DNA from 2 places in the Idiomarina sp. UBA3176 genome. Region 2 is predicted to be linked to the other one. Evidence: riboswitches for the same ligand, from Rfam matches in the RefSeq annotation. Region 2 holds a riboswitch; the other holds the start of a gene.
The links. A riboswitch is a leader RNA that binds a small molecule or an ion and turns the genes downstream of it on or off. The one in region 2 is predicted to bind thiamine pyrophosphate.

Region 1: linked by a shared signal. The riboswitch ahead of B2U97_RS06345 (TonB-dependent receptor) and the one ahead of thiC (phosphomethylpyrimidine synthase ThiC) in region 2 are both predicted to bind thiamine pyrophosphate.

The regions. Positions count from the first base shown of each region.
Region 1 covers NZ_DEXU01000015.1:75,895-81,031, reverse strand. Annotated here, with positions in the region: gene B2U97_RS06345 (TonB-dependent receptor) at 1-1,394, opposite strand, end outside; TPP riboswitch at 1,444-1,542, opposite strand; gene fre (NAD(P)H-flavin reductase) at 1,593-2,294, opposite strand; gene ubiD (4-hydroxy-3-polyprenylbenzoate decarboxylase) at 2,295-3,767, opposite strand; gene rho (transcription termination factor Rho) at 3,775-5,043, opposite strand.
Region 2 covers NZ_DEXU01000023.1:135,469-140,605, reverse strand. Annotated here, with positions in the region: gene B2U97_RS10225 (formylglycine-generating enzyme family protein) at 1-731, shown strand, start outside; gene B2U97_RS10220 (SCO family protein) at 724-1,368, shown strand; TPP riboswitch at 1,409-1,527, shown strand; gene thiC (phosphomethylpyrimidine synthase ThiC) at 1,611-3,317, shown strand; gene thiE (thiamine phosphate synthase) at 3,314-4,837, shown strand; gene B2U97_RS10205 (HesA/MoeB/ThiF family protein) at 4,827-5,137, shown strand, end outside.

The sequences.
Region 1 (5,137 bases), on a different contig from region 2:
TATCCGCGCGCCAGAGTCGCGTACAGGTAACTGTCGTCAGACGCCTGATAGCGGACACTGAAATTACCACCCACCATGGTGTCTTCAGGTTCAGCGGTAATACCGCGACTGTCGAGGTAGTCATTGTCGTAACGTTCTACCCGCAAGCCAGTTATAGTACTAACCCGGTCACTCCAATGCTGAGTTAGCTCACCATAAATAGCAACGTGATTGCTATCATAGTCGCTGTTGAAAATGCTTGGCTGGCCTAAGTCCCAGTTAAAATAGTCACGTGTCAGCTGAACCGATTTGTCGTAATAGTACAAACCTAAAACCCATTCGCTATCAATACCAAACAGGCTTTCGGGCTCGTCGGATACCCAGCGAACTTCGGCGGTTTTGTCGTCACGGTCGCGGAAGTACGCGTCAAAAGCTGAGTATTCCCAGCCCGGAGCGATACCTTCATAGGTCCAGTCTTCGTCGTAAGCGTAGCCGGTGTCTGCATCCAGGTAGTTAACAGACATTTCCAGACGGCTGTTGTCAAAACCCAGGTAACTGAGCTGCAAGCGCAATGCCTGACTTTCTAAGCGGTCAAAACCCGGTTCATCGGACAAAGTTTCGCGGGTGTTGTCGAGACTAAACGCATCGTAGCCATTGTCGACATCGTTATAGTGCAGAACCGTTTGCAGCAACCAGTCTTTACTGAGCTCTGTATCCAGCTTGAAGCGCGCAGTGAGTTCGTCGCGCTGTTCCGTGTCATCACGCTCAAGATAGGTATTTTCAATGTAACCGTCTTGCTGAAACTGGCTGACCGAGAAGCGGGCGTTACCTAACAGCCCTAGGTTTCCGCCCATAGCAAGGCCGCCCATGGCTTCGGAATAGTTGCCTGCTGATAGCTGAAACTGGCCGTTAAAGTCGCTGCTCGGTGCGGTGCTGTCCAGCAACAATAAACCGGCCATAGCGTTCACGCCAAAACGTCCGCTTTGCGGACCGCGAAACACTTCCACGTGATCAATATCGAAAAGCGATGCGGCACTGCCTAATCCGCTGTAATCAATACCATCAATTATCAAACCGACCGAGGGCGTTACAGGATCAACAAACTGAGAGCGCTCGCCAATACCACGAATTTGAATAAACCGAGCCGTGGAAGTACCACCCGAGAAATTCACGTTGGCCAAACTGTTCAGAGTGTCTTGTAAATGCTGTGAGTGACGCTGTTGCATCGCATCTTTATCAATAATAGAAACGCTGCTGGTGGTTTCATTTAAGGTGCGGCGGTGAAAGTCACCACTCACTTCAATAATTTCAATGTCTTTTGTATCTTGTGTGTCCTCTGCTGCAAAGGCAAAAGCGGGAACACTGGATAACGCAGCGGCAATGCTGGCTGCTAAGTATGAATTGATTATTTTCATGGATCATTTCCTCAAAACAAAGTCAGAAACGATCCGGTAAGGCTGTATTAGACGGGTTTTCTACCATCCCTACGCCAGTATTAACCGGATCAGGTTTTAAGGGTTCGCTAATGCATCTCAGCCGTTGCCGGCACCCCTTGGTAAAGCGGCGTCAGTATAACGCAGCTTGTTAGTTAAACAAATTTACTTTCAGTGCAATTAAATAAAGGACAGAGCGTCGCCGTAAAGGTTTTCTAACGGTACGTCTTTAGCGACAAAGTCGTCGCGAATAACGCGTATCATTTCGAAACGGCCAGCCATGTAAATTTCACACTCAGGCAGACTTTGCTCACGGGCCATAACCGCGTGGTGCACTAAACCAATAGAATAAGCCCAGTTGTTATCCGCGTCTTCGACCACCGGATGATAATCAAAGTGCTCGTACTGGCTTGCTAAGCGTTCCAGTTCGTCATGCAAATACAGGTCGCTTAAGCTTTTTGCACCCCAGTAAAGTGTCAGAGGCCGCTCTGGCGACACACGTAAATGTTGCTGCAAAATAGAATAGGTATACGAGAAACCGGTGCCACCAGCAATTAACACTGCCGGCTTAGTGTTTTCCTGACGGTAAAACGCAATACCGTCCGGCGCATCAATTTCTAGTTCCCCATCGTCACGCACTTTATCCAACACTTCCATGGCATAGCTGTTGTCCGGCGTAGCGCCAACATGAAGTAACCACTCACTTTTATTGGACGGGCACGACGCAATACTGAAAGGCCGCTTATCTCGTTCGCCCATCACCACCATAAGGTACTGGCCTGCTTTAAACTCAACCGCCTGCGGCAATTGTAAACGCACTTCCCACACAGCATCCGCCAACTGGCGCGAAATTTTAGCTTTACAGGTCATTTGTTGACTCATTCACGACTCCATAATATTCAGTTCGTCCCACAGCTCGTCAACACGCTGTTTTACCTCATCGCTCATGACGATTGGTTCGCCCCACTCACGGTCGGTTTCACCCGGCCATTTATTGGTGGCGTCCATTCCCATCTTTGAGCCCAGTCCGGAAACCGGTGAAGCAAAATCAAGGTAATCTATTGGCGTATTTTCGACCAGGGTCGTATCACGTGCCGGATCCATCCGGGTTGTCATAGCCCAGATAACATCTTTCCAGTCACGCGCATTTACGTCGTCGTCACACACAATCACGAACTTGGTGTACATAAACTGACGCAAGAAAGACCAGACACCCATCATCACACGCTTCGCGTGACCCGGGTACTGCTTCTTCATAGTGACTACGGCCAAACGGTACGAACAGCCTTCCGGTGGCAAATAAAAATCGACAATTTCTGGGAATTGTTTTTGCAGCAACGGAATAAAAACTTCATTTAAAGCAACGCCCAGCACCGCAGGTTCGTCCGGTGGACGTCCGGTATAGGTGCTGTGGTAAATAGGATCTTTGCGGTGGGTCACATGAGTCACGGTAAACACCGGAAACTCATCCACTTCGTTATAGTAGCCGGTATGGTCGCCATAAGGCCCTTCTGCCGCCATTTCACCCGGCTCTATGTAACCTTCCAGAATGATTTCAGCGTGCGCAGGTACTTGTAAGTCGTTACTGAGACACTGCGTTACTTCGGTTTTGCTGTCGCGCAACAAACCGGCAAAGGCGTATTCCGACAAGCTATCAGGCACAGGGGTTACCGCACCCAAAATAGTCGCAGGGTCTGCGCCCAAAGCAACTGACACCGGGAACTTTTCGCCCGGATGCTGCTGGCACCATTCCTGGAAATCCAACGCGCCGCCGCGATGCGACAACCAGCGCATAATAAGCTTATTCGGACCCAAAAGTTGCTGGCGATAAATGCCTAAGTTCTGACGTTCTTTATGCGGACCTCGAGTTACCGTAAGACCCCAGGTCACCAAAGGCGCAACGTCGCCCGGCCAGCAGTGCTGAATAGGCAGCTTGGTTAAGTCAACGTCGTCGCCGCTCATAACCACTTGCTGGCACGGTGCCTTTTTAATGCTTTTTGGCGACATACTCAGCACTTTTTTGTACTTAGGCAGTAAATTCAACGCGTCGCGAAAGCCTTTAGGAGGCTCAGGCTCTTTTAAAAAGGCCAGCAATTTGCCCACATCCCGTAAAGCGGTTACTGACTCCTGACCCATGCCTAAAGCCACGCGGTCGGGTGTGCCAAACAAATTAGCCAATACAGGCATATCATGGCCTTTCACGTTTTCAAACAATAAGGCCGGGCCTTGTGCTTTTAACGTACGGTCTGATATTTCGGTAATTTCGAGGTAGGGATCGATCTCTTGTTGGATGCGCTTAAGTTCACCGCGCTCCTCGAGGAGCGCGATAAAGTCACGCAGATCTTGATATTTCATACGCCACTTAACTGTTGCGTTGACGTTTCATCGATTCGAAGAATTCGTCATTGGTTTTGGTCATCTGCAGACGGTCAATCAGGAATTCCATGGCCTCAACTTCGCCCATTGGATGCATGATTTTGCGCAGGATCCACATTTTTTGCAGCTCGTCCGGCGTAGTCAGCAACTCTTCGCGACGCGTACCTGAACGGTTGAAGTCGATGGCAGGGAACACACGGCGTTCAGCCAACTTACGGTTCAGATGCAGCTCCATGTTACCGGTACCTTTAAACTCTTCGTAGATGACTTCATCCATTTTCGAGCCGGTATCAATAAGCGCGGTTGCAATAATGGTTAAACTACCGCCTTCTTCTACATTACGCGCAGCTCCAAAGAAACGCTTAGGTTTGTGCAATGCGTTAGCATCCACACCACCGGTTAACACTTTACCGGAGCTTGGAATAACGGTGTTATAAGCACGGGCAAGGCGAGTAATTGAGTCCAGCAAAATCACTACGTCTTTTTTGTGCTCAACCAGGCGCTTGGCTTTTTCAATAACCATTTCGGCCACCTGAACGTGACGGCTGGCAGGTTCATCAAAGGTTGAAGCAACCACTTCGCCATGTACAAGACGGTGCATTTCGGTGACTTCTTCCGGACGCTCATCAATCAACAGAACAATCAGTTCAGCATCAGGGTGATTCGCCGCAATAGAAGTTGCAATATTCTGCAATAGTAAGGTTTTACCCGCTTTTGGTGGCGCAACAATAAGACCACGCTGGCCTTTACCTATTGGCGCTGATAAGTCCAGTACCCGCGCAGTGATATCTTCTTTACTGCCATTGCCGCGTTCTAAGTGAAAACGCTCTTCCGCGTGTAGCGGCGTTAAGTTTTCAAATAAGATTTTATTGCGGGAGTTTTCAGGCTTGTCGAAGTTAACTTCGCGAATTTTCAGCAGGGCAAAATAACGTTCGCTGTCTTTCGGTGGGCGAATTTTCCCGCCAATTGTGTCACCCGTACGCAGGTTAAAGCGACGAATTTGGCTTGGCGAGACGTAAATGTCGTCCGGGCCAGCCAGGTAAGACGAGTCGGCTGAACGCAAGAAGCCAAAGCCATCCTGCAAAATTTCCAGCACACCACCGCCGTGAATGTCTTCACCGCTTTTAGCGTGAGCTTTTAAGATAGCAAAAATGATGTCTTGCTTACGTAGGCGGGCCATATTCTCAAGGCCCATTGAGTCCGCGAGCTGAACCAGCTCGTTTACGGGTTTATCTTTAAGTTCTGTTAGATTCATAGGAGGGTTTTCGAGTTATCGATTGAACACAAAGCCTTTTTTTAATTTGACTCTAGAAAGTAAAACAATTGGAACATTCGGAATTCGCGAAGTG
Region 2 (5,137 bases):
CAGGTGTTTTATTGTCACCCTTAGTGCTCGCTGATCCAGTTCTGATCAATGGTGGTACTTTCGAACCTCCGGTCTTACTGGACAAAGAGCGCCTCAGTATAGAAATGGAAAGTTTCATGCTGGACGCAACCCCTGTCACTAACCAAGAGTTTCTGGAATTTGTCATTGAACAACCTCAGTGGCAGCGAGACAACATCGCTGCCCTATTCCATGATGGAAATTACCTGAAGCATTGGGATGATAATACTGGATTTGCTAAAGGCAAAGACAACGAACCCGTCACTTATGTATCCTGGTTTGCCGCACGCGAATACTGCTCCGCACAAGGTGGCCGTTTGCCTGGTCTTAACGAGTGGGAGTATGCGTCGGTCAAATATCGGCAACAGCAGAACATCAGCGACGATGATTATGCCCGTAACCTGTTTGCCTGGTACAGCCAGCCACACAGTGCGAAACAACAAACCGTCGACCCAAATGCTGAGCAATTGATGCACATGCACGACCGTGTCAACGAATGGGTAGACGACTATCAATTATTATTAACCAACGGCGATGACGTCGATTTGCTCTCCGGCTCATGTGGCGACGGAGCGCGCTTTATGTCGAGTTTTAGTAACGCCAATTACGCCACATTTTTCCGTTATCAGTCACGCAGTGATTACGCCCCGCAAAGTGCGACCAGCACTATGGGTTTTCGTTGCGCATACGACCTGGAGAACGACCATGAATAAATTGCTAAAATTGACCGCCCTGGCCTCTTTGATCTTTGCTGTCCAGTCTTTTGCGCAGGATCACTCGCATCACAATATGCACAAGAATCAGACAGCTAACGACCACAGCAATCATACGGCAATGAACGCAGCAGAGGTCTCTCACTCCGAGTCGGTATACCAGATAGATGCTACCTGGAACACGCATAAGAATAGCCAACTCAAGCTTTCAGAACTTGAAGGTCATCCCGTTATTCTTTCCATGATTTATGGCAGTTGCACCACCGCCTGCCCAGTGTTGGTCCATGACGTAAAACGTTTATACAGCAAGCTGGACGAAGACACTAAACAGCAAGTTAAGCTCGTTATGGTGAGTTTTGACACCGATCGCGATACACCCGAGGCACTCGCTGACTATGTTAAGCAGTATCAACTTAACAATGACAACTGGCTGTTTCTGAACGGTTCGGAGCAGGATATCAGAACCTTAGCTACAGTACTTGGCGTGAGGTATCGACAGCGTCCGGACGGTGATTTTGATCACAGCAATTTGATCACTATTCTCGATAAACAAGGGCTTATTGTTGAACGCATAGAAGGCCTAAGCCAGCCAATGGAGAAGCCAGCTAACGTTGTCGCTAAACTGGTTAACGATTAACAGCGGTTGCATTCGCTCTAAGATTTTGTTCCACTAAAAAGGAATCTTGTCGGAGTGCCGGTAGCTTTCTTAATGAAGTTACCGGCTGAGACCGCAATTGCGGGATCCGTTGAACCTGATCAGGCTAATACCTGCGAAGGGAACAAGAGAGCATCAGCATGACACGACCGTTGTTTCTGCGCTGATGTTCCTTTCAACACTCCTGACAAGCATCTCTAACATCAACAAAATGAGAGAATGCTATGTCAACTGCACCATCGAATAACCGTTTAAACCGCCAACAGGCTGAATCCTTCTTATCATCACTATCCGGGCATTATTACCCTAATTCCAGCCGTGAATTTATTTCAGGCAGCAACAAAGACATCCAGGTCCCCTTTCGTCGCATTCACCTTAGCGAAACCCTGCACCAGCCCACACCGGACGTGAAGTTACCACCGAACGAGCCGGTGGACGTGTATGATACGTCCAGCGTCTACGGTGACCCGGAAGCTGCAATTGACGTAAAAGTGGGTTTGAAAAAGGTTCGTGAGAACTGGATTCAGGATCGCCATAGCGAGAATCAGCAATATAATCAAGGCATTACGCAGTTAGCTTACGCAAGGCGCGGCGTGATCACCCCTGAGATGGAGTTCATTGCACTGCGCGAGAATATGGGTCGGGAGCACCTTGAAAACCCCATAACGCCGGAATTTGTGCGCGACGAAGTCGCCAGTGGACGCGCGATTATTCCCGTTAATACCCACCACCCCGAATCAGAACCAATGATTATTGGCCGCAACTTTTTGGTTAAAGTGAATGCCAACATTGGTAACTCATCGGTTAGTTCGTCTATTGAAGAAGAAGTCGAAAAGCTGGTATGGGCGACTCGCTGGGGCGCTGATACCGTAATGGACTTATCTACCGGCCGTAATATTCACCAAACCCGGGAATGGATCTTACGCAACAGTCCAGTGCCTATTGGTACTGTGCCTATTTATCAGGCTTTAGAACGGGTCAATGGCGTTGCTGAGGATCTGAGCTGGCCAGTATTTAAAGACGTACTGCTGGAACAGGCTGAGCAAGGTGTGGACTATTTTACGATTCACGCCGGCGTACTGCACGACTTCATTAAACTGACTGCAAAGCGAGTTACCGGCATAGTCTCCCGTGGCGGTTCGATAATGGCGAAATGGTGCATGGCGCACCAGCAAGAAAGTTTTCTTTATCAGCACTTCCGCGATATCTGCAAAATTTGTGCGAAATATGATGTGTCGCTGTCTTTAGGTGACGGCCTGCGCCCCGGTTCCATTGCCGACGCCAACGATGAAGCTCAGTTTGCTGAACTGAGAGTACTCGGCGAATTGACTCAAATTGCCTGGGAGTACGATGTACAGGTGATGATAGAAGGCCCCGGCCATGTGCCCATGCATAAAATTCAGGAAAATATGGATGAGCAGTTAAAGCACTGTCACGGCGCGCCGTTCTACACCTTAGGGCCGCTAACCACCGATATAGCACCCGGTTACGACCACATTACCTCAGGTATTGGTGCTGCCATGATTGGCGCGTTTGGCTGCGCCATGCTCTGCTATGTTACCCCGAAGGAACACTTAGGCTTGCCTAACAAGGAAGATGTAAAACAGGGGATGATCGCTTACAAAATAGCGGCTCATGCGGCCGATTTAGCCAAAGGACACCCAGGCGCTCAGGCGAGGGATGACGCTATGTCAAAAGCCCGCTTCGAATTCCGCTGGGAGGATCAGTTTAACCTGGCGTTGGACCCGGTTACAGCTCGCAGCTATCACGATGAAACACTGCCTCAGGATTCGAACAAAACCGCGCAGTTTTGCTCCATGTGCGGTCCTAAGTTCTGCTCCATGAAAATTTCTCACGAGGTACGTCAGTACAACCCGGACACTCGCATTGATGTAAAAGTGAAAGACGCGGCGACCGAAGGAGTAGAATGATGTCGGTACCTGTCGTATGGACCCTCGCAGGTTCTGACAGCGGCGGTGGCGCAGGCATTCAGGCGGACTTGCACACGTTCCGTAGTCTGAACCTGCATGGCTGCAGTGTCATAAGCACAATTACCGCCCAAAACTCTGTTGCAACCACCGGGTTATTCCCGTTAGCTGCTGACGCCGTTCGTCAGCAGTTGGAATGCCTGCAACAGGACATGCCGCCTGCTGCGATAAAAATTGGGTTGCTTAGTAATGTGCAACAGCTTCAGTGTGTGGCTGACTTTTTAAAGCAATGGTCTGATCCCCTTCCCCAGCCTTTCGTGGTCTGGGATCCGGTGGTTGTCAGCACTCAGCAGGATCGCCTGTCGGAGCTCAAGCCTCAACATTGCGCGGAGTTATTCCCGCTGGTTGATATTATGACACCGAATTTGGATGAACTCAGTTGGTTGAGCGGATTAGAGGTTACTGATGAGGACTCAATGTATCGCGCTGCAGAACAACTCTTTCAGGCCGGACTGTCCCGAATTCTGGTAACAGGCACCGATTTTGGTCGCGCCGATGAAATCTCTGACTATTACCTTAGCTCCGATGGACATACCCAGTACATTCAGCAGAAGTTGAGAACAAAACACAGCCACGGAACAGGCTGCACCTTGTCTTCAGCCATTGCCGCGGCGTTAGCACATGACTATCCACTTGAGGACGCCATAACAGTCGCTAATGCCTACGTGCATCAGGGCCTGATTGAGGCGAAAGGTATAGGCAGAGGACCAGGCCCTGTTGCTCATACACACTGGCCACAGCAAATTGACCATTTTCCAAAGATTAATACGCCGGAGTTGCCCTGTGTTGACCTCCAGTTTCCCAGTCTAGACCAGGAACCCGGATTGTATCCGGTAGTGGATTCTTACGAGTGGATAGAAAAGCTCTTAAAACTGGGCATTAAGACACTGCAACTGCGTATTAAAGATCCTGATGCTCCTCAGTTGGAAACCGCTATTAAAAAAAGCATTCAGCTGGCAGAGAAATATTCAGCGCAGTTGTTTATTAATGACCACTGGCAACTGGCTATTAAGCACAACGCTTATGGCGTGCATTTAGGTCAGGAAGACTTAACCGAGGCTAACCTTCACGCTATTCAGCAAGCAGGGTTGAGGTTGGGCATTTCCACTCACAGCTACACCGAGTTATTAATTGCTCAAGCGTACACGCCATCTTACATCGCGTTAGGTCATATTTTCCCAACTCAAACCAAGACTATGCCATCCAAACCGCAAGGGCTGCAGCGACTACGCCGCTATGCCGCGTTATTAGCGCCAACGAACATACCGACAGTCGCTATTGGGGGTATTTCTTTAAAGCGCGTAGCTGCCGTAAAAGCTACCGGAATTAACGGCATAGCGGTTGTTAGCGCTATTACTGCTACGAGCGACGTCGAGCAGGCTGTTCGTCAGTTACTGACTGCAATGGAAGCTGAAGTTAAAGCCGAAGTTAAGGAAGAAAGCGAGGTTGCCTATGCTAAGTAATGAGCAACTTCTGCGTTACAGCAGCAACATACTGATGAAAGAAATTGGCGAAACCGGACAACAGCGTTTGCTCAAAAGTCATGTGCTGATTATTGGCTTGGGTGGTCTCGGTTGTCCTGCCAGCCAATATCTGGCGTCATCGGGCGTTGGCCAAATCACACTGGTCGATCACGACACAATAAGTCTCAGCAACTTACAGCGCCAAACACTCTATTCCAGCGACGATATTGGTTTGTCCAAGGCGTGGCAAGCTGGTCATTCTTTGTCGCGGTTAAACCCGGACATTCGTATCACCGCTAT